3 regions of the Paenibacillus sp. CFBP 13594 genome follow, and region 3 is predicted to be linked to each of the others. Evidence: predicted binding sites of a transcription regulator. Region 3 holds the regulator's gene; each other region holds the start of a gene.
The links. Region 3 encodes LexA, which represses DNA repair genes until DNA is damaged. Its sites were predicted from a motif close to CGAACATATGTTCG; they were not measured.
Positions count from the first base shown of each region.

Region 1: a site for LexA is predicted at 2,736-2,749, ahead of addB (helicase-exonuclease AddAB subunit AddB). Genes of this name have one in related genera too.
Region 2: a site for LexA is predicted at 1,660-1,673, ahead of recA (recombinase RecA). Genes of this name have one in related genera too.

Region 1 is NZ_JACYVQ010000004.1:578,357-586,700, reverse strand. It holds gene addB (helicase-exonuclease AddAB subunit AddB) at 1-2,671, opposite strand, end outside; gene IFU39_RS16215 (class I SAM-dependent rRNA methyltransferase) at 3,098-4,474, opposite strand; gene IFU39_RS16210 (Na/Pi cotransporter family protein) at 5,011-6,012, shown strand; gene IFU39_RS16205 (NUDIX hydrolase) at 6,076-6,510, opposite strand; gene mtaB (tRNA (N(6)-L-threonylcarbamoyladenosine(37)-C(2))-methylthiotransferase MtaB) at 6,624-7,970, opposite strand; gene IFU39_RS16195 (RsmE family RNA methyltransferase) at 7,973-8,344, opposite strand, start outside.
Region 2 is NZ_JACYVQ010000002.1:348,085-356,428, reverse strand. It holds gene pgsA (CDP-diacylglycerol--glycerol-3-phosphate 3-phosphatidyltransferase) at 1-136, shown strand, start outside; gene IFU39_RS09035 (competence/damage-inducible protein A) at 244-1,500, shown strand; gene recA (recombinase RecA) at 1,743-2,807, shown strand; gene IFU39_RS09025 (regulatory protein RecX) at 3,104-3,841, shown strand; gene rny (ribonuclease Y) at 4,152-5,693, shown strand; gene IFU39_RS09015 (TIGR00282 family metallophosphoesterase) at 5,848-6,642, shown strand; gene IFU39_RS09010 (stage V sporulation protein S) at 6,760-7,020, shown strand; gene IFU39_RS09005 (dipeptidase) at 7,107-8,108, shown strand; gene pduL (phosphate propanoyltransferase) at 8,302-8,344, shown strand, end outside.
Region 3 is NZ_JACYVQ010000001.1:447,237-455,580, reverse strand. It holds gene IFU39_RS02195 (ABC transporter substrate-binding protein) at 1-1,553, opposite strand, end outside; gene IFU39_RS02190 (carbohydrate ABC transporter permease) at 1,589-2,461, opposite strand; gene IFU39_RS02185 (ABC transporter permease) at 2,474-3,403, opposite strand; gene IFU39_RS02180 (HAD family hydrolase) at 3,991-4,782, opposite strand; gene IFU39_RS02175 (hypothetical protein) at 4,811-5,320, opposite strand; gene IFU39_RS02170 (DUF896 domain-containing protein) at 5,446-5,655, opposite strand; gene IFU39_RS02165 (LysM peptidoglycan-binding domain-containing protein) at 5,751-6,128, opposite strand; gene lexA (transcriptional repressor LexA) at 6,425-7,051, shown strand; gene IFU39_RS02155 (aldehyde dehydrogenase) at 7,157-8,344, opposite strand, start outside.

The DNA.
Region 1 (8,344 bases), on a different contig from region 3:
ATTTGCGGAAAATATAACCGTATCGCTTGGTGCTTAGCAAAATCTCCCCTTGCAGCTGTGGTGCAATCTGCTCCACCGTTTGCTCGGCTTCCTGACGGCATTGGTCTGGAGTCAAACTGCCCCAACTACGATTTTCTTCACGTAACCGCATAGCCAGCTGGCTTAGTGCAGCATGAAACAGCTGTCCGATATCAGGAGCCTGAAGGCGGTACAATTGCCGTTCTTTGAGACGCAACCCGTGCGAAGCAAAATGGGAGAACGGACAAGCGACGAAACGCTCCATTCGCGAAACACTCGTCCTCACCTCTGTGCCATACAATCTGCGACTGGTAGCTGTACGTAGTGGCAATGCCCGATTACGATAAAAGATCGATCCCATCAACCGCTCCAGCTGAGGTCTGCTTGTCTCCCGAGATACATGCCAATTGTAGACCGCCCACCACATTTCAGGGATGTCTTCTCCGCGGCGCCATTTGCGCAATTGTCCAATGAGCGTAGACAGACTCTGACCCGGATGGGTGACATAGGACCAATGTGCTTCTTCCGAGTTCGCAACCGGTGGTTGAGCGAGCAATGGCTGTTCTTGTAAACCAAACATCTTCCGTACATGGCGGACAATCTCGGAAGGAAGCAGTGCTTTCCCCTCATCATCAGCAACAGGGTAACTCAGCCACAACTGGCTGCTTGCCGCTGTAAGTGCCGTATAGATCAAAAAACGTTCATCCAGCATCTGCCTTGTTGCACCTGGTCCAAGCGCCACGCCTCTTTCCGTCAGTAACGATCTCTCCAGTTCCGTTAATACGCCATCATCCTGAGGTATTGCGGGTAATTCACCATCAACTGCACCAAGGATAAATACGTATTTGATGTCCTGAAGACGTGTACGGTCCATGGAACCGACCAATACCTGATCAAGTGCCGGTGGTACCAGACCCAGCTTCAGTTCCGTCAATCCGGTCTCGATCATCCCGGCAAACAGCGTGATATCCAGCCGTTCATTCCCCATCATATCGACCATCTGATCCAATAAATCCAGCACAGCTCCCCACATCTGCCGATGTTCTCTCGACCGTTCGGGGTCACCTTGAGCCTTAGCTTCAGCAGACATGTTCTCCAGCTTCCATGGGATCTCAGCATCTTCCAGCAGTCTGTATAGTGCCTCGCACTGGGCTTTGGCTGTCTTTGCCTTTTTCATTCGTTTCTCAAAAACCCCCAAGGAATCTGTAATGACCGCTCGACAACGCTCCATTAAAGAAAGCATTTGGTCCCGTCCTCGACTACGTCCATCCTGACCGTTGTCTTCAAGCGAAAGGCTTGGGACATACTTCCACGGTTTGCCGTCAGTCCAGCGATATCCATGAATACCACAAGCCAGTACATAATTCTCAAGCTGGTCCATATCTTCACGGGTGATGGAACCATCACGCGGAAGCAGCAGATCCGTTTTGACACAGCGAAATACATCCTCGTAACGCCAATGGCGCCGAACAATATCCAGTGCCGAACGGATAAACTCGGATAATGGATGATGAAGTTCATTTCTTCTGCGGTCCAGAAAGACGGGTACGTCATAATCCCTGAATAGAGGTTCAGCTATATCAGCGTAGGTATCCAACTGACGAACAAGTACTGCCATATCCCGATAACGCGCACCTTCGTTTTGCGCCAGACGCCGCATCTCACGCAGTGCTCCCTCCATCTCAGCTCGTCGGTTCTCCGCTGCAACCAGTCGGATTCCGGAATCAAGGCCATCACTTTTCCAACGAATTCGGCGGTCGAAACCAGCCTCCAGATGAGCAAGTCCCGGACGATCCTTGTATCTCGGTGGAATCTCCGAATCTAGCACGGTTATATCGCTCGGTACACCCAGTTCTTCAGCCATCCCTTTCAGACGCGCATAGGCACTTGCCGTGGGATAGAACAGTTCCAATTCTCCAGGCAGTGCGCCGTGATCATAAGGACGATCCAATGTCAGTGCAATGGTCACGGAAGAGGACTGCAACATCAGCCGACCAATCACACTCATCTCCTGTGGCGTGAATCCCTGAAAACCATCAATCCAGATCTGGGCATCCTGCAGCAATGCACTTTCCGACAAACGATCTGTCAGCTCGGTCAACGTGTCTTCATCATCAATATATAAATTGGTCAGTTCCTGTTCATAGTCACGATATATCAGATTCAAGTCATGCAACTTATCCTCCAGAATTGGCGAAGTCGATGAGGTATTCCCTCCAGACAGCCCCTCTTCCAGCAATGATGGATCAAATTCATAACGTTTAAATTCACTATATAAGTCATTTAATTCGCCTATAAAACCCAGCTGGCTGCCGGATGCACCAAACAGCTTTAATTCTTCCTTACGGCGCTGGATGACCTTGTAGAGCAGCATCTTTTTGCCTTCGGCTCCGATCGGAATACGAGCAGAACCACCTGCTTCCTGCATTACACGATAGGCTAAACGGCGAAAGCCGAGCACTTCTGCACGCATCGTACCTTTAATTGTTCCAGAAGACACCAATGCCTGCTCTGTTCGAAAAGAACTCTGTTCTGGAACGAGCAAAATCAAAGGTGTGCCTTGCGGTTCTTGTTGAAGCAGGGATGTAATTTCCCGGGTAATCAGCGAGCTTTTGCCGCTGCCTGCCCGGCCAATAACAAAACGAACGGACATGTCTAATCCTCCAAACCACACGTACAAGATTTTAATTCCCAGTATAACATATCTGACTTGGTTCGGAACATACGTTTGCCACTATCCGGTAAAACCGGAGATCATCTCCGTTAACACAGCAAAACAGCAAAAAGCCCGCAGCTATCACACTGTGGACTTTTGACTTGATCTATAGATTAAATTAAAGATAATTTACACTTGCCACTGCGATGACAGAACAACCCTCCGATCGCTGCTATTCCCAGATTTTCTTGATTCAATTTTTAAAAAGTGAAAAAAAACAAGAATAAAGGCGAAGATTATGCTTCCGAAGCAGCTCTTCAGAAAGCTTTTAGCTTCACTCCTTCAGGTTATTTCTGTCCTCTACGTTCTCGTGTAAATCTTTAGTCCAATCTATACAGTGAAATTTGAACGGAAATCATACGATTAATTCTTTTTACTGCGCACTTCGAAAATAGCAAATTTCAGGTAATGTCCTTCATCCACGCCCAAAATTTGCGGGTGATCCTTACCAGCTGCCTTCCAGTCGATTAGACGCAGTACTTTTCCTGCATCTTCTGCTGCATCGGCAATCGTGTCCAAGAAAAGGTCAGGACGCATGTGATACGAACAGCTGGCTGTTACCAAATATCCGCCCTCATTAACCAGTTTCATACCTTGCAGGTTGATATCCTTATATCCGCGGCATGCACCTTTAACTGCTGATTTCGTCTTGGCAAACGCCGGGGGATCGAGGATGACTACATCAAATGTTTTACCGCCAGCTGCAAGCGCTTTGGAAGTATCTACTTTTTGTTCGCCAGCGCGCGCACGTGCAGTACGTTCATCCAGCCCCTTCACTTGTTCACGCAAGTACTGGAATGCATCAGCAACTACGAATTCGACCCGGTCGGTGAAACCGTTCAGCTCCACATTTGTTCGTGCACTCTCAATGGCATGCTCCGAAATATCAAGACAAGTCACTTTTTTAGCTCCATACTTGCAAGCATTCAACGTAAAGCTGCCCGTGTGTGAGAAACACTCCAGTACAGTGGCACCATCCCAATATGGGAATGTAACTACCTTTCCGCTTTTATTCACAGGCAAGAGCTGCTCTGTGCCATCCTGCTCAGTCGTTTGAAGTGTGATTCCACTCTTGTAGCCCCAACCCTTCATGAGCGGTTCGATCGCTGCACGATTCTCACGTTGATCGAAGAAGTAACCTGTCTTCTGTCCTTCCACGATATCGACTTTAATGAGTAGTCCATTCTCTGTAACCGTGACATGCCGTGGGCACTCTCCGTACAGCGGACCTTTGGTCTGCTCCAAACCTTCCAGTTCACGAATCGAGACATCACTGCGCTCGTAAATGCCTTCAGGCTGCATTACTTCAATGAGTGCCTGTACAATGGCTTCACGGCAACGATCCATGCCAAGTGTAAGCAACTGTACAACGAGAATGCTGCCGAATCGGTCAACGATTAATCCTGGCAGAAAATCAGCTTCGCCGTAAACGAGACGGTAAGCCTCTCCATCCTGGATAAAACGTTCCCGATGACGCAAGCAATCGCGGAAACGCGCTGCAAAAAACGCCGTATCCATTTGTTCGGACTCCAAAGGTTGATAAGCTACAACCCTTACAGTGATTTGAGATGCGGGATTGTAATATCCTGTCGCCAGATAGCGACCTTGATGATTCAATACATTGACCAGATCTCCCGGTTCCGGGTTTCCGTCAACAGAGGCAATTTCGTTGTTAAATATCCATGGATGTGCATGTTCAAGCCGCTTTTTGCGACTGCGTTCGAGTTTAACTGATGGCAAGGTAGATCCACTTCCTTTAATTTAATAGTTCAAAAGATAGGTTTTGTGCGGCGCGTAGGTGGCGTTCCGGGTTCGAATCGATCTTCCGATCGCTGTTATCCCCAGATTTTTTTGATTCCCTTTCTTAAAGGGAAGATCCGGAGACAAAGGCGCACCCTTCGCTTCTTCAGATTCGATTTCGTCCCCTCCACTACACTTGCACGAAGCACCTTATCTTTCGAATTGGGATGGCGCAATTAGGTGGCGCTACGGCGACGAATTGTTCCTCTGATCGCTGTTATCCCCAGATTTTTTTGATTCCCTTTCTTAAAGGGAAAATCCGGGGATAAAGGCGAGCGCTTCGCTTCTTCGGTAACAATTTCGTCTTCTTCGCTACGTTTGCACGAATCACCGTATCTTTCGAATTGGGGTGCGGCAATTGAAATACTTGAATTGTGGGAGGCTGGCTTCCTCTGATTTCCTATAGGCTTGTCATGGTTGTCATTTCTTACTCATAGGATGAGTTAAGGAACCCGGACGGAAGGAATGATGTTTCTATGTTTAGAGATGTTATATTGCCCCTACTTTATGGGCTTATTATCTTTTTTGGTGGCATGAAGCTGATGGAAACGGCCTTGCAGCGCATGGCTGGGCCCATGTTGGAAAGTTGGCTCAATCGGGCCACCTCTGCTCCATGGAAAGGCATGGCCTTCAGTGCAGGTGCAACGGCTCTGTTACAGAGCAGTACTGCAGTCACCGTACTCACCATTGGACTGGCTAATGCCAGATTAATTACCTATGGGCGGACACTCGGCATCATCCTCGGCACCAACATCGGGACATGCCTGACAACGGAGCTGGTGGGACTGCAGATCGGGCGAGCTTCCCTGCCATTGCTTGTCCTGTCGCTGACGGGCTGGGCCATGTTTGTTGTACTTGGTGAACGCAATCTGACCGCTCCTGAACGTACGCGCCAGACTCTGTTTAACATCCAGTACAGCTTCCTCTCAGCTGCGGGATTTGCACTTGTTATGACAGGCATTCAGGTGATGCAATCCATTGCCTTACCCTTGCGGAGCATGGGCGTATTTCAATGGTTTCTCGACCGCTCGGCCGACAGCTTGTGGTGGGGCTTCCTGGCAGGTGCCTGTTTGACAGCGCTCATTCACAGCAGCGCTGCTGTCATTAGCATGGCGATTACGCTCGCAGCCACAGGGGTATTACCTGTGGAAATCGGCATCGCCATTGTGATCGGGTCCAATGTGGGGACCTGCATCACCGCTGTGATCGCTGCCGCGGGTGGAGCATCCGCAGGCAAGTTTGTCGCAGCCTCCCATGTTGTATTAAACATTGCGGGAGCACTGCTCTTTATGCCGCTGATCGGCCAGCTGCATGCAGCTTCGGCCTGGCTGTCAGCGGACAACGGGGCACAGATTGCGCATGCCCAGACCCTTTTTAACATCACCAGTTCACTGCTTGCTTTACCGTTCTGTTACTTGCCCATCTGGCACAAAAAACCACCGGTCCACGCCCCCGCGGCGAAGTCACCCGTGGCTTGATGATCTGCCTATCGGACCCACAAGGCGCGAGGGCTAACTGACTCGAACCAGAACTATAATGCGTTATACGTTAATGCCTAACTTGTTCAGGGCTACACGCAAGATATCATCGTTATTATCATATCCGCTCTGCTGCTGTAAGGACCATGCTTCTTCCGGAGCATACCAATCCACACCCTTGATTTCTTCAATCTGAGGCTGTAGATCACCACTCTTGGCTTCAACGAGATAATAATGGACTTCCTTGTCCACCGGGCCAAAATCTGCATGTTGGTACGTGTAAGCAATGATGTCAACCGGTTCTACAATGCGACCCACCATACCTGTCTCTTCCAAAATCTCGCGCAGTGCCGTCTGTTCGATTGTTTCTCCCTCTTCCATTTTGCCCTTGGCGAGAGTTGTTTTACCGTAACGATCTACGATAAGCTGAATTTGAAGACGTCCGTCTTCCCCTGTTCTATAAACAACTCCGCCTGCTGAAATTTCTTTTTTGTTCATCGTGCTCTCCCCCATCAACTTCGATATCTTTATCTTATTTTTTGCAAAAGAAGGACCTCATCTCCCCGGGTAAGCTCCCCAAGGAAATGAAATCCTTGTTTCTGACGCCTCGATCACATCGCGGCGGACTTAAGATTCTCTTCCAACACACGTACCAGCGTAGCCTGACTCTCGTTGACGCCGGCTTCAACCACTTTGACTCGGCACACTTTACCGACCATATCCATCGTTCCGTCAAAGACCAGTTGAATGTAGTTGTCGCTATAACCGTGCAGTTTGCCACTTCCCTCGCGGCCTTTGGCTTCACCTTCGGGAATAACATCCAGTACCTGTCCGACAAACTGCTCAGCATACTCCAGCTGCATCTGCTCAGACAAGTCAATCAGTTCATGCACACGTGCATTTTTGACCTCTTCGTCCACCTGATCTTCCATTCGTGCTGCTGGCGTACCCGTACGCTTGGAATAAGGGAATACGTGCATTTCGGAAAAACCGATCTTCCGCATCAACTCATAGCCATTACGGTACATCTCATCCGTCTCACCCGGAAATCCAACAATGATGTCTGTTGTAATCGCTACATCCGGCATTGCTTCCCGAATGCGAAGCATCTTGTTGTAAAACTCTTCTGTCGTATATTTACGGCGCATGCGTTTCAACACCGTATCATCACCCGCTTGCAGCGGAATATGGAAGTGACGAACCAGTTTGTCTGAACGTTTGATCACGTCAAGCATGCGGTCATCAATCTGGCTGGCTTCAATCGAGCTGATTCGAATACGCTCCAAACCCTCTACCTTGTCCAGGTCCCACAGCAGATCGGTCAGATCATAATTCTCCATGTCATCGCCATACCCACCTGTATGAATACCGGTCAGAACAATCTCCTTGTATCCGGCGTGTACGAGTTGATGCGCCTGTTGAATAATGCTGTTTGCCTCACGGCTGCGTGAGAGACCCCGAGACCACGGAATAATGCAAAATGTACAGAAGTTATTGCAACCATCCTGAATTTTCAGGAATGCTCGGGTACGGTCAGCAAAATCCGGTACGTCCATTTCTTCAAATACACGGGTTTTCATAATATTACGCACCGCGTTAACCGGTTGACGGGACTCCTGGATTTCATTAACATATGGCAAAATCTTGTCACGGTCCTGTGTACCGATAACCAGATCCACCCCTGGGATGTCCAGAATCTCTGCCGGAGAAGTCTGCGCGTAGCAGCCTGTAACGGCCACAATCGCCTCCGGGTTGCGCCGAATGGCACGACGAATAATTTGACGGCTCTTTTTGTCGCCGGTATTGGTTACTGTACAAGTATTAATCAAGTATACATCCGCTGTCTGTTCATCAAAGTCCACTTGATCGTAACCTTCGTTTTTGAACAATTGCCAAATCGCCTCTGTATCATAGAAATTAACTTTGCAGCCTAAGGTGTAAAACGCCACGGATGGCATAATTACATTCCTCCCATTTCTCCGGATTCATATAACACGCAAGTTAGTGCCGCCATTCCAGCTGTCTCAGCACGCAAAATGCGTTTGCCCAGTCCAACAGATACAGCACCTGCCTGATCAGCCTCTGCCGTCTCCTTCTCAGAAAATCCACCTTCCGGTCCAACCACGATCAAAACTTCTGCACTTGCATCAGGTGCAAGCTGCTCAACAAACGGTTTCAATGCATCTCTCAGCTGTTTACCGTTTTCTTTCTCATAACAATAACATACCAGGCTGTAGCCCTCAAAAGAAGATAACAGCCCTTTCCAGGAAAGCGGCTGCTCGACGGAAGGAATGCGATTCCGGTGACTCTGTTCGGCAGCTTCCTTGGCAAT
Region 2 (8,344 bases), on a different contig from region 3:
GAACAATTTCCCGTTTTCATACACGGGTATTCACGTCGATATTATCGCGGTATGGGCAGCAGCGCTTATTACTATCTGGTCGGGTATCGATTACTTTATCAAAAACAAAAATTTGCTTCATTTAACAAAAGCATAATGGTTTGTTCTTAAATGGGTAATCATGAAGGAAGCATTGGGTCAGGGGCAATAGGAAATTATCCTATTGCCCTTTGATCACTCACCACGTGTACAGGAGGATGCTCAATGAAGGCAGAAATCATTGCAGTTGGCACAGAGCTACTGCTTGGACAAATCGTCAATACCAATGCCAGATACCTATCCCGTGAATTGGCTGCGATGGGGATCGATGTATATTTCCAAACGGTGGTTGGGGATAACCTGAATCGACTTAGTGAAGCTATTCGCATTGCGCAGGGCCGTGCAGACGTTATTTTATTTTCCGGTGGCATCGGACCTACCCAAGATGATCTGACCAAGGATGCGCTCGCAGCTGTTCTTAACCGGAAACTGCATACAGATCGAATGGCGATGGACAAAATTGAGAGCTTTTTCAGAGATCGTAATGTGGACATGACAGAGAATAACCGACGTCAGGCGATCGTTATTGATGGAGGAACACCTCTGGCCAATGAAACGGGCCTTGCGGCAGGAAATGCGATTTCTGACAATGACAAATATTATGTCGTGATGCCTGGACCACCTAAAGAGTTGATTCCAATGTTTGAACAGGAAGTCAAACCTTGGCTGTTCCAGCATGTACTCACAGAAGAGATGCCGATCTATTCCCGAATGCTCAAATTCGCAGGTATTGGTGAATCTGCTCTGGAAGATCGACTATTGGATCTGATTGACGCGCAGACAGACCCTACGATTGCTCCTTACGCGAGCGAAGGTGAAGTTACGGTACGTGTCTCCACGAAGGCTGCGAGTGAGGGAGAGGCGAAGCTGAAGCTGGATGCGATGGAAGTTCAGATTCGCGAGCGTTTGACAGAACATCTCTACGCGAACGAGGATGTGCCTATAGAGTACACGATTGTAACCATGATGTCTGACATGGGGCTGACGCTCAGCGCTGCTGAGAGCTGTACAGGGGGGCTTGTCATGCAAAGTCTGACCTCTGTACCCGGAAGTGCGTCAATGCTCAAAGGTGGAATTGTTTGTTACTCCAATGAAATTAAAGAAAAGCTGCTGAATGTGCCTCATGATTATCTGGAAGGTGAAGATGCACCTGGAGCGGTAAGTCCAGAGGTTGCAAAAGTGCTTGCTGAGCAGGTCCGCATGATTGGCGATGCTGATTTTGGCTTGGCTGTTACCGGTGTAGCTGGACCGGGATATTCGGAACGTAAACCACCCGGACTTGTCTTCATCGCTCTTGCTGAACGTGGAAAAGAGACGGAGATTCATGAGCTGCGTATTAATGGGAATCGTGAGACAGTTCGCATTCGTTCAGCCAAAGCGATTCTCTATCGCTTATGGCAAAAACTTGTGGCGATGGATTGATTAGTTAATAGCTTCGATTGCATTTACAGTTCCAAGCAAGTATAATTAAGGAAGACGGAAGAACCGTAGAATTAGGCTTTACAGCCTTGTTTACGGTTCTTTTTTCTGTTTAATGGAAAGTTTCCTTGAGGAAGAGGCGCCTCGGCCTTCACAAAAAAACGAATGTATGTTCGAAAAAAAGCTTGGCAAACGTGTTAAAACAAGGTATCATTATCTTATAAACAGTAAAGGGTGTGAGCTTATTGTCAGACCGTCGTGCCGCGCTTGATATGGCGCTCCGTCAAATAGAGAAGCAATTTGGTAAAGGATCCATCATGAAACTGGGTGAGTCCACTCATATGAATGTGGAAATTATTCCCAGCGGTTCCTTGGCTTTGGATATTGCATTAGGAACAGGCGGCTTGCCTAAAGGCCGTATTGTTGAAATATATGGACCTGAGTCTTCGGGTAAAACAACCGTAGCATTGCATGCTATCGCTGAAGTACAACGAGCGGGTGGACAAGCTGCATTTATCGATGCCGAGCATGCTCTTGACCCACAATACGCAAGCAAACTTGGTGTTAATATTGATGAATTGCTTCTGTCTCAGCCAGATACGGGTGAGCAAGGGCTGGAAATTGCAGAAGCTCTTGTACGCAGTGGTGCAGTAGATATCGTTGTTATTGACTCTGTAGCCGCATTGGTTCCAAAAGCAGAGATTGAAGGCGAAATGGGCGATTCACACGTTGGTTTGCAAGCGCGTTTGATGTCTCAGGCGCTGCGTAAACTGTCTGGTGCAATCAGCAAATCCAAAACAATCGCAATCTTCATTAACCAGCTTCGTGAGAAAGTCGGCGTTATGTTTGGTAACCCGGAAACAACACCTGGTGGTCGTGCTCTGAAGTTTTATTCCACAGTACGTCTGGATGTGCGTCGTATTGAGAGTATCAAATCAGGCAATGACATGATTGGTAACCGTACTCGTATTAAAGTTGTGAAAAACAAAGTGGCACCTCCGTTTAAACAAGCGGAAGTGGATATCATGTATGGCGAGGGTATTTCGAGAGAAGGCAGTATCATTGACATTGGTACAGAGCTGGACATCGTTAATAAAAGTGGTGCATGGTACTCCTACGAAGGCGAGCGTTTAGGACAAGGTCGTGAGAACGCAAAGCAGTTCATGAAAGAGCATAAAGATATTGCTGACATCATTGAACAAAAAATTCGTGTAGCCAGTAACTTGGTTACTGCAGTTCCTGCGCCAACTACTGAAGAGCAACAAAAAGAAGCAGCAGAAGAACAAGAATTGTTTGAAATCAACGAGTAATCTCTCAAAACCTCCCATGTAGGGAGGACCCTGAGGGTGTTCCCCTCTGGACTCCGTAAACTTGCCTGATTGAGCTTGGCTCGATTTGGATAAGGAATTATGGTGGGAGTGCTCTCGGTGTCCAACAGCCCCTGTCCCAATGGACAGGGGCTGTTGGCACGCTGACTGTCAGAGATAACTGTGGAGATAAAGGCCGGGCTGACTTCCCGGCCTTTTGTATTATTAGTGTTCTTTGTCTTATGTGAAGATGTGCTTGGCGTAGTCAGAATGAAAATGTTATGAAAGGGGAGACCTGAATGGATCAACATGACGAGGATTTGTATGAAGAAGCAGAACAGGATGGCCTATCCCAATTTCCGGACAACGAAGAACTTATTATTACACGTGTAGAACGAACGAAGAGCAGGCAAGCTCGTTATCGAATCACTTTTGGTATCCACTCTATTACGGTTCTTGAAGATGTGATGATTAAATACAGGATGACTCAAGGTAATACGTTTATGAAGAAGGATCTGGAGGAAATCATTGTAGCTGACGAGCGACAGCGGACGTATGCACAGTCTCTGCGCTTTTTGGAGCATAAACCGCGCACACGCCATGAATTAAGTCAGAAACTTCGTCAGAAGGAGTTTGCTGCACCTTTGATTGAAGAGGCGCTGGATCGGCTTGAGCGGGAGAACCTGGTGGATGACGATCTATTTGCGAAGGAATGGACAAGACAGCGTATGGAGGGCAAGCGGAAGGGAAAACTGTGGATAAGGCAAGAGCTACGTCAAAAGGGCATTGCCAATGATCTCATTGTTGAGGCACTAGAAGGGATCAGTACAGATGCGGAATTTGAGACTGCCTTGAGTGCAGGACGCAAAAAATGGAATCAGGTCAAAGGGGACGTCAAAGAGAAGAAAAATAAAACGCTTCCCTTCCTAATGAGACGTGGTTTTTCAATGGATATGGTGCGCCGGGTCGTGAATTGTTTAATTGAAGAAGATGAGGCTGGGGACTCTGAAGATGACGAAGCGTTGTTATGGGATTAGCAGCCTAGAGTCTCTATACTGCATTCTCTTGACAATTTCTTTCGTCAAATACTAAAATGGACATGAGTCTGTAAGAAATGGACAACCCTTTTTCCTTCCAAAAAAGCGGTTTCGGTTTCTTAAGATTTATACCATTCTTAATTATGGGTTCGCTGGAAACAGTGAATAGTACGTGGAAACATGTACATGTGAAATGAAAATCGGCGGGGGATCGCCGTGAGTATTCGTTATTCCCAAACATATGTAAGGTTTGAAAACTGCAAATTGACCCAAGGAATGCCTTGGAGGAACCAACGAGGAGGTGAACAGTATGGAAATTGCAATCACGATCGCTCTCGTTGCAGCCGCGCTATTCATTGGGTTCGGAGTAGGATATTTTATTCGCAAATCTCTTGCAGAGGCTAAAATCTCTAGTGCGGAACAAGCTGCCGTACAAATCGTGGAGAACGCGAAGAAAGAGGCAGAAGCACTGAAGAAAGAAACGGTGCTGGAGGCGAAGGATGAAATCCATCGCATTCGTGCTGAAGCTGAAAAAGACACTCGTGAACGTCGGAATGAAATTCAACGACAAGAAAGACGATTGTTGCAAAAAGAAGAGTCGCTGGATAAAAAATTGGAATCACTCGAACGTAAAGAAGAGCAAGTGGCTAACAAAGAGAAACGAATTGATGAGACTCAGCAGCAGATCGAAATGATTTACAAAAACCAGGTGACAGAGTTGGAACGTATATCCAACCTCACCATGGAAGACGCACGCAGTATCATACTGTCCAACGTAGAACAGGAAGTTCGTCATGAGACGGCTCAAATGATCAAGGACATTGAACAACAGGCGAAGGAAGAAGCGGACAAAAAGTCCCGCGAGATTATTACACTCGCCATCCAACGCTGTGCGGCTGACCACGTAGCGGAAACAACGGTATCTGTTGTTACCCTGCCAAATGAAGAAATGAAAGGCCGGATTATCGGTCGTGAAGGACGTAACATCCGTGCGCTTGAAACCCTTACAGGGATTGACCTCATTATCGATGATACGCCAGAAGCTGTTATTCTGTCGGGCTTTGACCCGATTCGCCGTGAAATCGCCCGTACTGCCCTGGAGAAACTGGTGGCTGATGGACGTATTCACCCGGCACGGATTGAAGAGATGGTTGAGAAATCCCGCAAAGAAGTGGATGAGCGCATCCGTGAATACGGTGAGCAAGCCACCTTTGAAGTGGGCGTGCATGGTCTGCATCCGGATCTGATCAAAATTTTGGGCCGGTTGAAGTTCCGTACAAGTTACGGTCAAAACGTCTTGAAACATTCCATGGAAGTCGCTTATCTGGCTGGACTGATGGCTGGCGAACTCGGAGAAGACGTAACTCTGGCAAGACGTGCAGGTCTATTGCATGACATCGGTAAAGCGCTGGATCACGAAGTGGAAGGATCACACGTCGAAATTGGCGTGGAACTGGCGAAGAAATACAAAGAACATCCGGTTGTAATCAACAGTATCGCGTCCCATCACGGAGATTGCGAAGCGACTTCGGTCATTGCCATGTTGGTTGGCGCAGCAGATGCGCTCTCCGCAGCAAGACCAGGCGCACGCCGCGAAACGCTGGAAACGTATATCAAACGACTGGAGAAGCTGGAAGAAATCTCAGAATCCTTCGAAGGTGTCGAGAAATCGTACGCCATTCAGGCCGGACGCGAAGTTCGCGTTATGGTACAGCCTGAGAAGATCGATGATGCTGAAGCCTTCCGCTTAGCCCGTGACATCACGAAGATGATTGAGAATGAACTCGACTATCCGGGTCACATCAAAGTCACCGTCATCCGGGAAACCCGTGCGGTTGAATACGCAAAATAGAGCAATACGGAAAAGTGGCCGCGGTAGTGGGCCACTTTTCCTGTTGATAGCCTGTTAAAAGGCAACTATACATTATGGAGCATAAGATAGAGTCCTGCAAAGGTTCAACATTTGAAAAAAGAGAACTTTGCAGGAATTGAGGAGGCAGTAATCAGTGAAAGTTTTGTTTATTGGTGACATTGTAGGCAACGTGGGACGTAAGGCATTAAAGGAAAATTTACCGTACCTAAAATCGAAGTATAAGCCACATGTGGTGATTGTGAATGGTGAAAATGCGGCAGCAGGTCGCGGCATTACCGGTGCAATCGCAAATGAGTTTTTCAACTGGGGTGTACATGGTATTACACTTGGTAATCATACTTGGGACAATAAGGATATTTTTGATTTTATAGATGATGAGCCCCGCATGATTCGTCCAGCGAACTTTCCACCAGGCACACCAGGGCGAGGATACACGGTTGTCAAAGGCGAAGGAAAAGAACTGGCGATTGTCAATCTGCAAGGAAGAACGTTCCTGCCTGCTCTGGATTGTCCATTCCGTGTAGCTGATGAAATTGTAGATGAGCTGCGCCAAGACCATAAATGTATTTTGGTCGATATGCATGCGGAAGCAACGTCAGAAAAGATTGCCATGGGATGGCATCTGGATGGACGTGCGTCTCTCGTTGTAGGTACACATACGCATGTACAGAGTAATGATGATCGGATTTTGCCTGGAGGAACGGCTTACTTGACGGATGCAGGCATGGTAGGGCCTCGTGACGGTATATTGGGTATGGAGCGTGAGGCCGTGCTGCGTAAGTTCTACACCCAGCTACCTGTACGTTTTGTTGTAGATGATGGAAAATGGCACTTCCATGGTGTTTTTGTTGAAATTGATGAAGCAACAGGTGCGGCAACACGCATCGAAAAAATTCGTCTGATGGAGGACGAGTGGCGCATGGAATAGGGGCATTGTCCCAATTTGCAGGGAAACCCGTCTAAAAAGAAGGAATTTTTTTGCCTCCCGCGAATAACATCTAGTAAGTGGAAACAAACTTTCAACATTCCCAGGGAGGTACTTACCATGGATGTATTAAAAGTTTCAGCAAAGTCCAATCCTAATTCTGTAGCCGGCGCTCTTGCAGGGGTTCTTCGTGAACGTGGAAATGCTGAACTGCAGGCAATTGGAGCGGGAGCACTGAACCAAGCCATTAAAGCGGTAGCGATAGCCCGGGGATTTGTAGCACCAAGCGGAGTTGACCTGATTTGTATTCCAGCTTTTACAGACATTGTGATCGACGGCGAGGACCGAACGGCCATTAAGCTGATTGTGGAGCCCAGATAATACATGCAGTATGCATTGAACCTGTTTACGATGTAGACAGGTTTTTTTGCGTTTTCTTAGCAATAACATATTGAGGAGGGTTTAAGATGTCCATGTCTGATTGGCATGTAGCTGATTTTCACTGTGATGCACTGAGCAAAATTTTGATGCAGCCTGCTCTTTCTTTTGAAGATGCTCCACAACTGGATGTGAATTTGCAACGCTTGAAAGAGGGGAAAGTAGGGTTGCAGGCGTTCGCCATCTATTTACCCGAAGTACTTGGCAGAGGCAAGTTTGAACATGTCATGGGGCAGTTGGAGATTTATCGTAGACGTGTGGAGAGAAGTCAGGAGCGGCTTGGCGGCACACAGACGTTGTTATGGCGTGAACAGGTGGCTCAGGTGGGGCAAACAGAGGGGCCGTGGGGATTAATCACACTGGAGGGTGTGGACGGCCTGGAGGGCAACCTGTTCTATCTGGAGTTATGTTATCAGATGGGCGTTCGAATAATTGGACTAACGTGGAATTATGCCAATTGGGCGGCTGACGGAGTCATGGAGAAGCGTGGGGCAGGTCTGACCGAGAAAGGGAAAGAACTGGTGCACCAGTGTAATGAAATCGGAATGCTGTTGGATGTGTCACATCTGACAGAGAAAGGTTTCTGGGAACTGGCTGACTTGAGCACACGTCCTTTTATCGCCTCCCATTCCAACAGTTATAGCGTATGTCCCCATGTGCGTAATCTGAAAGATGATCAGATTCAGGCTATCATTGCCCGGGAAGGGCGGATTGGACTGACGTTTGTACCCTGGTTTGTAAAGCAGGAGGGTGAGGTACGTATAGAAGATCTGCTGCCTCATATTGAGCAATTCTGTTCTCTAGGCGGGCAGCACCATCTGATGATGGGGTCTGATTTTGATGGAATTTCAACGTATATTCAGAAACTTGAACATTCAGGACATTATCCGAGACTGATGGAAATCCTGCTCAAACATTATGATGAACATCTGGTTCGTGGCTGGTTGTGGGGGAATGCAATGAGTTATCTGGGGGAACACTTGCCAGAGAGCAATCCGAAGATGCAGATGAAGGGGAATTCTATGAAATAGTGAACTGGTGTGTGCGTTGAAGGGGTTGAATTGGAACTTGTTTTCCAAATAAAGGAGGGGAATGATGGTGAAATAAGTGTATTTCATGAATTTTCACCAGTTCGTTTTCATTTCACTCCAAAAAGGGGTATAATACCATTGGATTGTTAAGAGCCTGAGTACAGGCCATAGATAAACAAGGAGTGAATTTACAATGAGTAAAACAGTACCTGTGGGCGTATCTGCCCGTCACATTC
Region 3 (8,344 bases):
TTGGCAAACATATCGAATTCAGACAAGTCCCGCTCACCCAAGATAAATTTAAGCGTATTTTGATCCGAATAATCTTTCAGTGGTGTACTCAGAAGCGTCACCCGTTCACGGTCCTCAGAAGAGTAAGGAATCGGTGGTTCTGCCGGGATCACTTCCTTGGTATCCTTCATGTCTTGTTGGAATTTCAACTCTTCTTCACTAAACATCGATTGCAGCAGATCTGTGGTACCACCATAGGCAAATACTCCACCAGAGAAACCAAAGTCAATACGCAGATCTTTCGTTCCTTTCGGATTCAAGCCATTGTAGTTCACGTCTTCTACCAATTTACGTGTTCCGCCCTCTTTGGTAAATGTTTCGCCTTCAACGCCCCATTTGGCGAACTCTTGACCCTCATCGCTGTAGTATAACCAATCAATAAATTGCATAATAGCTTTGAAGTTTTCGCTTTTTTGAATTTTTCCGGATATCATAACACCGTTTTCAAGTCTGGAGCCAGACATTAATTGCCCTTTTGGTCCACCAGGTACTGTAATCTTTGCAACTGAGTATTTACCTTCTCCCAGCGTTTTGTTCATATCATTTCGGTGCAGCACCACCGTTTGGGAATTACCATTAATCATGAATGATTTGCCGGATACAAATTTCTGTACAGCCTGATCATCATCCTGTGTGAAACTTTCTTTGTCCAGCAATCCTTCGGATACCAACTTGTTAAAGTACGTTAGCATCTCTTTGTATTCTGGTGTTGTAGCCGTGTACACAAATTGATCCTGATCTTCCTTATACGTCAATCCGTTACCAAAACCCCATCCAGCCTTGGTACCAAAGCCGGTAGCTGCAATACCTAATGTGCTATTAAATTTGAAACGGTCCGAGAACGGAACGGAATCCGGGTACAGCTCTTTGAGTTTCTTTGCTGCGTCATACAGTTCATCCCATGTGGTTGGGATAGCAATGTTATTTTCTTCAAAAACATCTGTTCTTACGATTAATGTATAATCTGGCCATACTTCTTCATGCAGACCCGGGAGTACATAATACTTGCCATCTTCCTGTCGAAGTCCTTCGATTTCTTCTTCCAATCCCCATTTTTCCACTTTATCCTTGAAGTTGGGCATCAAATCAATATAATCACTAACGGGCAGAATCGCACCGGAGGATACAAAAGCAGATTCTTCACCAGGATAGGTCTTTGGAATAACCAGCGGTGCATCACCAGAACTGATTAGAAGAGATCTCTTCTGAGAATAGTCACTCATAGGAACAATCGTTGGCTCAAGTGTAACACCAGTCATTTCAGTCAACTTTTTGAAAAGCAACCAGTCTTTTTTGTACGGATAGGTAGGTTGATCACTATACAGTATCGATAGATTAAACGGCTCAGTCGCCTTGAATGTATCCCCTACATTGTACGTCTCCATCGCTGCCTTGGTTTGAACTTCTGTGACGTCACCTCCAGCTCCAGTACCGCTACTACATGCTGCCAGAACAACGGTCATCATTGATGCCAACACCATTTTACCAACAAACTTACGTGGTTTTTGATTCATTTAGGTTATCCCCCTGAATTTGGTTTAGTTTGACCTTACTGCTTAACAGACCCTAACATGATACCGGTTACAAAGTATCTTTGGACAAATGGATAGATGGTGAGTATCGGCAAGATGGTGAGTACCATCGTTACTGACTTAATATTGGCAGCAATCTGTGTCAGGTTATCGGCTGAGGTTGCACCGGCAGTCGCTCCGCTAGTCGCTCCTGCAATCATATTGCGCAAATAAATGGTGACCGGGAACAGTTCTTTTTTGTCCAAATACAGAAAGGCTGGGAACCATGAATTCCAATGACCTACTGCGTAGAACAGCACCATGGTTGCCATAACGGCTTTACTTAGCGGCAATATAATGCGTAGCAAGATCCCGTAGGTGTTCAAACCGTCAATGGAGGCAGCTTCCTCCAATTCTTCAGGCATATTTTCAAAAAATGACTTCATGATCAGCATGTTGTATATGCTAATTGCGCCAGGAACAACAAGTGCCCACATGGTGTTGTTGAACCCAAGGGAATTAATCAACACATAGTTTGGAATCAATCCACCACTGAAGAACATCGTGAACACGGCGAACATCGTCAAAAACTTGCGACCCATCAACCTCTTTTTGGACAGGGCATAGGCGAAAATAGTCGTCATGAACATGGAGATTAACGTACCTACTACAGTGTAAATAATTGTATTTTTATAATTAGTCCAGAACATGCTGTCACGCGAGATGGTCTTATACGTCTCCACATTGAATCCTCTTGGGAACAAACTAACCTTACCCGAATTAATATAGGACTCACTACTGAAGGATTGTGCCACGACATTTAAGAATGGATAGAGCGTTATAAATACCACGAACAGCAGAAAGATGACATTGAATACTTTAAATACCTTATAAGATCTGGATTCCTGCATGATGCTCCTCCTTTACCATAAGCTTCTTTGTGTCAGTCTGCGTGAGATGGCATTTACGGAGAACACCAGAATCAGACCGATCAGCGATTCGAACAAGCCAATTGCGGTAGCATAACTGAAGTTACTGGATTCCAGTCCGACCCGATACAGGTAAGTGGAGATCACATCAGATGTCTCGTAGATCAGTGGGTTGTACAAGAGCAAGATTTTTTCAAATCCAACAGCCAGGAAATTACCCATGTTCAAAATCAATAACGTCACAATCGTTGGCAAGATCCCTGGTAACGTTACATGAATCGTCTGCTTCCACCGGTTGGCACCATCGATACGTGCAGCTTCATACAAAGAATCATCAATGGTTGTCAGTGCAGCCAGATACAAAATCGCTCCCCAACCCATACCCTGCCATACCTCAGAAGTGATATAGATTGTTCTGAACCACTCAGCCCGCTGCATAAAAGGAATATTGTCTCCGGTGAAGAAAGCCACCAGTCCATTAATGGAACCATTCACTGCTGTCAGCTGCAGGATCATACCTGCAACGATAACGATAGACAGAAAATGAGGCAGATAAGACGCGGTCTGTACAAACTTCTTGAATCGTTTACTTTTCACTTCGTTAAGCATCAAGGCAAAAATGATTGGAACCGGGAATGTAAAGAGTAACGCAAGTCCGCCTAACATCAGCGTATTACCGAATACTCTCCAGAAGGTAGGGTCCTCAATGAACATTCTGAAGTACCTTAATCCAACCCACTTTTCTCCAAATATACTTCCCCCGGGAACAAAACGTCTGAACGCAATCACATTACCAATCATCGGTCCATATTTGAAAATAAGGAGATAAATGATGGGAAGGATTAATAGTGAATACAGCTGCCAGTCTTTGCGGAACAAAGTTGCTGCCGTTCGTAATCTGCTCTCTTTACGTAAAGATGTCATGGTTAACGTTGTTTTAGCGGTTTCCGACTCCATGTGTTTTCACTCCGATCCAGGACTTGATAAGTAAGAGTAATTCATGTACATTTCCCATCGTTTCTCCTCTTGTAGAAGACAACAGCTCCTTTAACTTCACCCCCACTACGAAATAGATGTTTGCCAAATGTAAGCGATATCAATTTGATGTATTATGTAGAATCACACAATCCAAGGTGCTTCACATCATTCATTAGCACTTAATAAGTGGTGTGATCTCCAAATCGAAAGAAGCTATTCTAAAATATTAAGCGCTTACAATTAATCGAAAATAATAAGCAATAACTCCCTGCTTCCCTTTAATGAAGTAAGTCAAAAAGAAATTGCTTAGGACAATCTAAATACTAGTCATACTAGTATGTTAGTTATATTTTAATCCAGCTCCCCCCTAATTTCAATAACTTTTAGCAAAATAAATGAAAATCTCATTTAACAAGGCAACTTAGTCGATAAAATCAAATTAAAAAACATTGGTAACTTCAAGAACGACATCATCGTTCATTGAAGCTTCCAATGTTTCAGGGTGCTGAGGTAAGATGTTATAGCTGATCTGCTCAGAACTTAGCAATAAGTTGATCTAATTCGGATAAATGCGTGATTTCATGGTCGGGCGCATACGTTTCATTGTTGGTCTTATGCTCACGGTTAATCCATACGGCTTGGATGCCTGCTGATAGAGCACCACGAATATCCGTCGTCAACTTGTCCCCAACCATCATGCTCTCTTCGGGTTTAACACCCAGTTTACTCAAAGCATGCTCAAATATGGACGGATCTGGTTTTCCTTTTCCAAAGTTACCCGAGATAATAATCTCATCAAAGAAAGGAGTCAATTCAGGTACACCATCCAACTTCTCTTGTTGCAAAGCAGGACAACCGTTCGTTAACAGCAACAGTTTGTATTTCCCTTGTAATTGAAGCAAAGTATCCATCGTTTCTTCGTACACATGAGGTCTGGATCTACGTTCTACTCCGAACTGTGCGGCCAGTTGTTCAGCAAGATCTTCCCGATCTATACCCAACTTCAACAAGCCACGACGCCAGGATTCTTTACGGTAAACTGGAGCAAGTTGTTCCAACTGACGGAACTCAGCTTGATCCCCACCTGTAAAGTTGGCCCAAAGGCCTTCAAACGGATTGATTCCAATCATTTTGGTAAAAGGAAAGGTCTCATAAGATTCATACAGTGCACGTGCCTCGTTACGAACAGCTTCTTCAAGTTCCTCCGGTTTGACCCCAGTCTCTTGTGCTGCAATTAGACAAGTCTCATGAAAAGCTTCTCGAACACTACGCTCATCCCATAATAAAGTATCATCCAGGTCGAACAAAATCGCTTTTAACGCCATTCCGATCATCTACCCCTTTATGCAATAATTACTTTTCGACGGTTTCCACGGTGATCTGGTGTGCTTTTGCAAATTTCAGCAAACGTTCTGCAATCGCATCTGTATCGTAACGGTTCAATAACTTGGTGAACACCCATCTTTTCCCGCGACTGTTATGTTCGATAACAACTGTACCCGGTTCAATTCTGAATTTGACGATATCTTCAACCCCGATTGAACGTTCACGATTACCCTTCGTCGTTATAATCCGATTACTGCTAATCTTGATGTATGGACGGCGAAGCATGAAGATGACTGCCAAAAATACGTAAAGCAGCATGGTCACCCAGTCCCAAGTTGTCATTGGAGCTTGCACAAGGAATGTGCTCATAAACAGATACAAAAAGGCGAGACCGATCAAAAATATTGGGAACAACAAGCTGCGTCCCTTAAAGACTTCTTCACCTGGTGTACCAGTGATTGGTTGACCACTTTTTTTGCGTTGCTGATTTAACTGCTTGGAATTTTTCTTAACCGTTCTCTCGAACGAACGCGACATGTGAATCCCCCTTATGTGTCTTTGTATCGGCTTACATAATTGCAAACCAACATTTCCCCCTATAAATTGCACACTCAAAATAACAGGAAGAAACCTAAATATCATAATGATATCATTAGGTTTCGTTAGTGTTTGAGTTTGCCTTGGTGGCCTTTGTCATTCTCATCATCAACAATCTCAATGGTATCCAGTTGTTGTCTGAAATTGCTGCGAATATTGCTCAAATAAATCTCTCTTAGCTCGGCACGTTCAGCAAGTTCTTCCTCTGACAATCCCGTGGACTTTTGCTTACGAGCCAATTCGTTAATGCGTGCTACCAGACTATCTATATCCAAGCTTGTCCCCTCCAAAAATACAAAGTCATATTAACTTTGCCATTATAAAGGCTGCTTGTCAAGCTGACACGCGCTAACACTCATTGACGTGCATTTTATTCTGCAAATTGCGGTAGAGCTAGTACTTGTCCCACTTGGATGGAAGTTGTATGAAGTTGATTCACTTTCTTGATTGCTTCTATATAAATACGTGTATCCATATTCGTCGGTTTATGTTCCAAAGAAATACTCCATAATGTTTCCCCTTGTGAAACAGCTATCTTTCCTCCAGGCAGAACATCATTCTCATTGCCAGCAAATACAGTTAAAACAGTGCTGCATCCAATAAATATAATCAAAGAGGTAATGGCTACCTTTAACATCCATGAAGAAATCTTGAAACGCGCTAAAACCTTCTTGTAGTTCCCTATGTTAGACTTCACCAGTTCCGAATTCATTGGTTCATAAATGCTTTGATAAGTAGAATATCTCATTAAATACCCGCCTCCAAACGTTTGTTCCTATCTGTTGGAATCAATATAACACGAACACTTGTTTTGTTCAATAGATTTTTAGAACAATTGTTCGCTTCTTTTTTGAAGGAGAAATATCTTAATTCAAATCCTTCTGCAAAGCATTTGCAGTATTACGCTCTGACTTTTGGACAAATTCGGTTCTATAAGTTAAAAAACACTGATTATATACCATTTTATTTAGAACTTATGTTTGTACGAACGGAGGTTCTATGTTATAATTTTCCCAAACGTTACTAAAATGGGGTTGATACGGTATGTCGAAGATATCCAGCAGGCAGCAGGCTATTCTGGAGTTTATACGAAATGAAGTCCGGTTGAAGGGGTATCCTCCTTCCGTACGGGAAATTGGTGAAGCGGTTGGACTGGCTTCCAGCTCAACAGTACATGGACATTTGGATCGTTTGGAGAAAAAAGGTTTGATCCGACGCGACCCTACCAAGCCAAGAGCCATTGAGCTTCTGAGCCAGGAAGAGTCTGAGCATTCTCATCAATTTGCTCATAGCGTTGCACGTATTCCTGTTGTTGGTAAGGTTACAGCCGGGGTTCCAATCACTGCAACCGAGAACATTGAAGACTACTTCCCTCTCCCTACACATTATGTAGGCGAACAGAAAGTGTTTATGCTTTCGGTAGTCGGAGATAGTATGGTGGAAGCTGGAATCGTTAACGGAGATTACGTTATTGTCCGTCAACAGCAAACTGCTGATAACGGTGATATCGTCGTTGCAATGACTGAAGACGATGAAGCTACAGTGAAAACGTTCTATAAAGAGAAAGATCATATTCGCCTTCAACCGGAGAATGCGACCTTCGAACCTTTACGTTTGAAACATGTTAGTATTCTGGGTAAAGTCATTGGCCTTTTCCGAGATATTCATTAATATTTAACTTGAGTAACAAAACTAGATGTAATGAAATACGAAAGAGGTTGCCCTGATGAACAGGGCAACCTCTTTTTTTCATGTTTATGTTATTTATGCGGCTAATTATTCACTGCGTTTCAGAACACTCTTGTGATGCGAGAACACATCAAAGCTCTGTTGTCCGTGATATGAGCCCATACCACTCTCTCCGACACCACCAAACGGGAGATAGTGTGAAGTCATATGAGAAAGTGTGTCATTAATACATCCCCCACCGAAGGATACTTGATTCAGAACCTGATCCTGCAGTTGCTCATCCTGTGTGAAGAGATATAGCGCCAATGGTTTTGGCCGGCGAACAATCTCATCCAGCATAGGATTCAGGTCACTGTACGTAAACACAGGAAGAATCGGACCGAAGATCTCTTCTTGCATCACAGCTGATTCCCATTTCACATCTCCAAGTACAGTCGGCTCAATGAGCAACTGCTCACGTACAGAACGCCCACCAATTAGCGTTTTGCCATCTGTGAGGAATTTCGACAACCGATTAAAGTTACGTTCGTTGACAATATGCGGGAAATCAGCGTTTTGTAACACATCATCCCCAAATTTATCTTTGATCTCTGCGCCAATCAGATTGATCAATTCGTCATGAACTTGTTCATGTACAAGCAAATAATCCGGAGCAACGCAAGTTTGGCCTGCATTCAGGAACTTACCACGAACAATACGCTGAGCTACCAGCTTCAGATCTGCGTCACTATGGACAATAGCAGGACTCTTACCACCTAATTCAAGAGTTACAGGAGTCAGGTGCTCTGCAGCTGCCTTCATCACAATGCGACCAACACCCGTGCTGCCTGTGAAGAAAATATAATCAAACTTCTCTTTCAACAATGCTGTGCTGGCTTCGACTTCCCCTTCCATAACGGCTATATACTCCTGAGGGAAGATCTCATGAATCAGATCATACGTCAAACGAGATACGGCTGGTGTTAATTCAGAAGGCTTGATAACTGCACAGTTACCGGCTGCAATTGCTCCAATCAGTGGACCAAACGCCAGTTGGAAAGGATAGTTCCAAGGTGCAATAATAAGCGCCACTCCGTATGGTTCAGGGTAAATGGTGCTCACCCCATCCGGCATAGCCGCATTGGTTGGGACTTGTTTGGGTGCAGCCCATTCCTGCAGATGTTCTAATGCAAAATCCAGTTCACCCAGAACTATTCGAATCTCGGAACTGTAAGCTTCCGCCTCAGATTTGTTCAGATCAGCCCGAAGTGCATCTTGAATCCGTTGCTGATACTT